2 regions of the Bacillus sp. AK031 genome follow, and region 1 is predicted to be linked to the other one. Evidence: riboswitches for the same ligand, from Rfam matches in the RefSeq annotation. Region 1 holds a riboswitch; the other holds the start of a gene.

What was found. A riboswitch is a leader RNA that binds a small molecule or an ion and turns the genes downstream of it on or off. The one in region 1 is predicted to bind cobalamin.
Region 2: it holds a riboswitch for cobalamin, as region 1 does, so the genes downstream of both, M1E09_RS00220 (DUF4430 domain-containing protein) here and M1E09_RS18600 (acyl-CoA thioesterase) in region 1, are expected to answer to the same signal.

Annotation. Positions count from the first base shown of each region.
Region 1 is NZ_CP096424.1:3,633,646-3,636,859, forward strand. It holds gene M1E09_RS18595 (ribonucleoside-diphosphate reductase subunit alpha) at 1-799, opposite strand, end outside; gene M1E09_RS18600 (acyl-CoA thioesterase) at 822-1,289, opposite strand; cobalamin riboswitch at 1,449-1,632, opposite strand; gene M1E09_RS18605 (calcium/sodium antiporter) at 1,931-2,887, opposite strand.
Region 2 is NZ_CP096424.1:43,709-46,922, forward strand. It holds gene M1E09_RS00210 (nuclease-related domain-containing protein) at 1-866, opposite strand, end outside; gene M1E09_RS00215 (PaaI family thioesterase) at 1,054-1,533, shown strand; cobalamin riboswitch at 1,596-1,791, shown strand; gene M1E09_RS00220 (DUF4430 domain-containing protein) at 1,936-3,214, shown strand, end outside.

The DNA of each region.
Region 1 (3,214 bases):
CTTTAAACCCTTTGATATCACTGCCCCTGCTTCGGATTTTCCCTAAGTAGACACCTATTCCCCCGCCATTTTTACTCAGGGTGGAGACATCAGTGTTAGAGTCATAGATATTGCGTAAGTCATCTTCCACTGTATCTATGAAACAACTTGAGAGCTGGCCGTAACTTTTCCCGGCGTTCGCCAATGTCGGGGTCGCGACTGTCATGTATAAGTTGGAAAGCGCCCAGTAAGACTCCTGGATCAGTTTCAGCCGCTTCTCTTTCGGTTCATTTGCCAACAGGGTCATCGCGATGATCATGAACCGTTCCTGCGGAAGTTCGATAAATTCCCCGCGGTGCGACTTGGCCAAATACCTCTCAGCGAGCGTCACAATCCCTATGTAAGTAAACAGCTTGTCCCTTTCAGGATCGATGATGGTTTCGAGATAATCAATTTCTTCTTTGGAGTAACTCTTCAGGAGCCGTTCATCATAAATTCCCATTCTCTCCAGTATGTTGATTAAGTGATAAAGCGATCCGTACGAACGATCTCCTCTTTGGAAAGAACTTAAGCGATACAATTTTTGCAAATAGATTTCCGATGCTGCAAACGTCCAGTCAGGTTCACTGCTGCTGATCCTTTCAACTGCTGACAGGATCAGCGTGTTCTCAAGCTGGTCGATAGACAAATCCTGTTTTACTGCGAGCGTTTGAGAAACTTTTTCCTCATATTCGCAGAATGAAATGATTTGATGGTTACGTTTTAAACTTTCCAGTAGCCGTACTGTCCTCTGATGAAGCGTTTCTGTTATTACTGACATGGTTGTTCCTCCTTATTATCGATTAATGGGATCTCATTTCCAGCCTGCGCTGCTTTCTCACCTTGGCCGTTTTCAACAATCTCTCCTCTTCCTCTGATTGAGGACTGACTCCCGGAACCGGGGATGGCATTCCACTTTCATCCTTTGCCACCATCGTTAATATGGAAGTGGTGGTAAGGGTCCTGGTCCCTTTTTCCAAATCTTCACTCTCCACTTTCACAAACACTTCCATCGAGGTCCTGCCTGTGGAAATGACACATGCCTCCAGGGTCAAAATATCACCCACTGTCGCTGATGATAAAAAATTCACGGTATCAATCGAAGCTGTGACGACAACTTTCCTGCTGTGTTTCATTGCGGAAATCGCTGCGATCTCGTCAATATAGGACAAAACCGTGCCGCCAAATATGGTACCCATATGATTCGTGTTGGGCGGCAGTACCAGCCGGGTTACAATTGTTCTTGATACATCTGATGATAATGTTTGCATGTAAATGCTCCTTTTCCGTTTGTATGGCTGCTTACAAGCGAGAAATGGGAAATAAAAAAACCCATCACAAAGGATGGGTTTTAAACGTTGATATACTAATAGACAAATAGCAGGCCTACCAATTTACCCTCGTTATACCTTCCCAATTCCCGAAGAAGATAACACGCTATAAATATGGCAGGTCTCCTGACTTGTGCTTCATTCTACTTTAAGTCCTTCCCGTCTCTTTTGAAGACAGTGGCCGTCACTTATTTCGTCAGCACTTACAGTTGCGGGGACAGTTCCGGATTCTCACCGGATTCCCTATTAAGTCTATATAGACACCTTATTTATCGGCATACACAATATGTAGTTATAATAATATTAAACGAACACATAATATTGTGTTCTCTTTTTAGATGATAAATGAAATGCAGGCGGAATACAATAGATTTGATTCATAAATTTTATAATGATGAAGATATACTAGTGTCTTATGAATGAATAATCGAGGCAAGACTGTTGAAGCATAATCCCTTATTGATCTGAAATAGGCTAACATTTCAGGCGCAAAGTGGGACGATTAAGAAAAGGCGTAACCCAACATAAGGGTTGCGCCTTTTGACTTTCATTCGACATATTCCGAGGCGTGCCTGTCACACTCAGTTACGCACGATAATAAATACCGCATACGCAATATAAGCAATGACCAGGAAAATCCCTTCAAATTTCCCCACTTTGAAATTTGTCCTTGAGAAGATGAGCAGAAGCCCGGTGAGAATGATCATAAGCAGAACATCGATGAGAATTTTACTGTCAATCTGCAAAGGAGATATGACCGAGGCTGTTCCCAGGACAAATAAGATATTGAAGATATTGCTTCCTACAATATTTCCAATTGCAATATCACTTTGTTTTTTGATTGCTGCTGTAATCGAAGTAATGAGTTCTGGAAGCGATGTCCCTACCGCTACAATTGTAAGGCCGGCCAATGTTTCACTCATGCCAAATGACAGAGCAATTTCGGTGGCATTGTTAACGACGATGTCGCCGCCGAAAATAATGGCAGCAAGCCCGCCAATGGTCAGTAGTATGTTTTTCCACCAGGAAACCGGTTCCGAAGGAGAATGCACCTCTTTCACCTTGTCCCTGCTGTGTCTGGCAACTTCGAATATATAATAGAGAAAGACAGCAAAGAACAGCAATAGGATCAAGCCGTCGCTTCTGGTGATGATGTTTTCGCTCAGCGACTGCAGCCCGATATCACTGACTAATATCAATAAAGCGATACTCGCCAATAAAGTAAACGGTATTTCTTTCCGTATTGTTTCATTTTCAACTTTTAATGGATTCAAAAGAGCTGTCAATCCAACAACAAGCGTTATGTTGAAAATATTGCTTCCCACAACATTTCCCACCGCTACTCCGGCACTGCCCTCTAATGCAGCCACAATACTTACTGTTGCCTCAGGTGAACTTGTTCCGAAAGCGACAATGGTTAAACCGATTAATAAAGGGGAGACATGAAGCGCCTGGGCAATTTTTGAGGATCCTTCCACAAAGAAGTCAGCACCTTTTATCAAAAGAGCAAAGCCCAGTATTAACAAAATATAAGCCATCGCCTTCCTCCTTTCCTCAATAAAACATTCAGCTTCAGTTTACCCTGAATATTGGGTTGTATCACATAAATAACCAAATCGAATTTAATTACTGGCTTAAAGACCATTAAGGTATTGAACACTGTTTTCCGTAACACATCTATACTCCTAAAAAAATCAGCGAGTGTTCATTGGAAAAGGAGCAGTAATTCTTTTAGATTAATCAGATTGCACCTCTATTACTATTTCAGCCTCACATCTTTCTTAATATTTATAACTTTCCAATTCTATTATACTTTAAAATCATCCCCACAAAAATAGTCAGCAGTCGTGTAATCAATAACTAAG
Region 2 (3,214 bases), 710 kb from region 1:
TGCCTGTTTAAGATTCTGCTTAGGGTTCTCTTATTTAACTCCACGTCACACCAATGATAAATAGCTTGGGTAGTTAGTTTGCGGTCGGGAAACAGAAGCTGAAACTCTCTGATACTTCTTAAGAGAGCATTTTCGAATGTTTCGTGTTCTCCGCAACTTGCACATTGGAAGCGTTTATTGTTTTTAAAAATTGCAAATGCCCTGCATATTTTACAATAGACCCCCTTTTGAAGGTGATCATAATAATATTCCGGGAACATCTCAAATGGATTTTTTGTTTGATGCAAAGAGACTATTTTCTCAGCTAGTCTTGTGTTTTTTTCTTTCAATGCCGGCTGTGGTATTTCCAATTTATTCAAGAATTGATTGAGCTGGGTTGGGAAGATAATAGATTGATTTATCGGAGCTTGATAGAGGGTGAATTCAGGGTTGATAAAGATAACATAGGCTTCTACAATATAATCTTCTTTGAGGAATTGCAGTAGCTGACGGAGCAAAGTGGCACTCCTTTGTAATTGGTTAAGGGGATTTTTATATTCTTTTCCATTAGATGCCGCAAAGAGTTTATCTGAGTCCAGGTAGAAGTCTCCTTGGAAATTCTTAATTTCTAACAAGTGGATAATGCCTTCAGAAAGTATCAATGTATCGATTTGAAAGAAAGATTTGTTAACCTCCAGCAGCAAGCCGTTCAGAAAATGCCGACTATCATACAGATGATGTGATAGCAGATCAAAATTCACCTCTCCCTCATATCCTTTTTCAAGGTTTGAATAATGTAGTTTGTCTTTTTTGGATAAAATCATTCTCGTGTTCAAACTTCTCATAGCCAATAATTCATCAGATTCAGTTCGACTTTTTAGTAACATTTTCCACCTCCGCTATTTATTATACTAAAGTCTATTCTAATAAAGAAAGATAAAAGTAAGACCTCGTACTCCTCTTTCCTTACAACCTCAAATACTATATTCATAGATTCTTAGTTTGGCAGGAATAAAGACCATGGTTAAAGAAATAAATTGAATACTATATAAAAAGTTTTGAAGGGTGATAGCAATGGAAGAAGTAACAAAAGCAATTCAAGATGGATATCCCGAGGATTTCGCATGGTGTTATGGCTGCGGCCGGATGAATGAACATGGCCACCATTTCAGGACAGGCTGGAATGGGGAAAAGACCGTGACGATCTATGAGCCAAAAGAAGAGCATATGGCGATGCCCGGCTTTATATATGGCGGACTGGTAGCTTCATTGATTGACTGCCATGGGACCGGTTCGGCAGCGATTGCCTTGCATCATAAAAATGGGCACCAAATAGGTGATGAAGCAGAAACTCCCCGCTTTGTGACCGCTTCTTTAAATGTGGATTTCATAAAGCCTACGCCTGCTGGAGTTCCCTTGAAAGCATATGGCAAGGTACAAGAGATTCATCCAAAGAAATGGAAAGTTAAAACGGAAGTGTTTGCCGATGGCATTCTTTGCGCCCGCGGCGAAGTGACGGCTGTCGTCATGCCGGCTTCTTTTAAACAAAATTGAAAAACAGGAAACTACCTTTCTTTGATTGACAATTTCTGCAACTTTCACTATGCTAAAGATAACTGAATACGGAAAGAATAGGTTTGATTTACTGAAAGAATAGAAGTAAATCATTAAAAGGGAAGACCGGTGAAATTCCGGCGCGGTCCCGCCACTGTATATGGGAGTTTTCTATTAAAATACCACTGTCCAACGATGGGAAGGTGATAGAAAGCGTTGATCATGAGCCAGGAGACCTGCCTATTTTTGACGCCATTCGACCTACGCGGATAGGGAGGTGTACAACGTTTCTGGCATTATGCTGTCTTGCGTAATGACATCGGAATCATACAATGTACACACATCTCTTAGAATAGGGGTGTATTTTTTTTGCTTAAAATAAAACATAGGGGAGAGTTTGCAATGAATAAGGGAATTATGCAGCGTTTGGCGGTTCTATTTACCGTGCTCATGCTCGTTGTTGGCAACCTGGCGTTCGTTCAGCCGGCTGCTCATGCTGCTGCACTTGATAATGCAGTGACAATTAAGGCGATTGATGAAAACGGCGAGGTTGTTTTACCATTGACGGCCTTGGAGATAGAAGAAGGGGATACGGCTTTTGATATATTGAAGGAAGCCGGTGAGAAAAACAATGCAGAAATCCAAGCAACTATGGGTGAATACGGGGCTTTTATTTCTGGCATTGGAGGAGCTTCTCCAACAGGGGATGCTTACTGGTCTTTCAATATTAATGGAGTAAGTGCACAGGTCGGTGCTTCTACACACCAGGCTGTAGGCGGTGACCATTACCTGTTTGCTATTACAGAATGGCCAAATCCTTCTGTAACAGCCAAAGTATCTGTCACTGGAAAAGATGGAGCTGAAATTATTTCTGCAGAACCAGTAGAACTGATGCAAGGAGCCAGTGCATATGGCGCTTTAATCCAGGCGGCTGCAAAACATGATGTATCTGTACAAGCGACTGTTGATAACACATTCTTTACGTATATCAATAATGTCAACAATACAGATCTTGGTGCTAATGATTATTGGAGTGTCGGTGTTAACGGCAGTGGATTGAATACAAGTATCGTCGATTATACGATCCAGCCGGATGATCACGTACAATTGACACTTCAAACATATGAACCGCCGACTGATCCAGACCCGGAGGAGCCGGGCGAACCGGAAGAACCATCTGAGCCAGAAGAGCCGGTAGAGGAAGCAGATCCTGTTACAGATGAAGTCATCAATGAAAATGTTGCAAATATCTTATCATATATGAAAGCCAATAACGTTTCTGTTACATACGGAAACGAGTGGTGGGTGTGGGGACTAGCGAATACCAATGCAGAAATCCCACCTTCTTATGTTACAAGTGTAAAAGAAAGAGTTAAATCGGCAGAAGGAAACTTCAGAAATATTTATGATTTGGAAAAAATCATCATGGGATTGTCGGCAGCAGGCAAAAATGCAACCTCTATAGAGGGGTATGACCTGGTAGAGGCATTAGTCAATCATGCCAGCTTAGAAGATCCAGCAATCAATATGAACATCTACGCACTGCTGGCAGTCGATAGTGGACAATACGAAACACCTGAAGGCTTCAGAGAGCAACAAGTGGAAGCCATCCTTGAAAATGAACTGCCAGGCGGCGGCTGGAGCTTCTTCGGTTCTACTCCAAGCCCCGATATTACAGGAA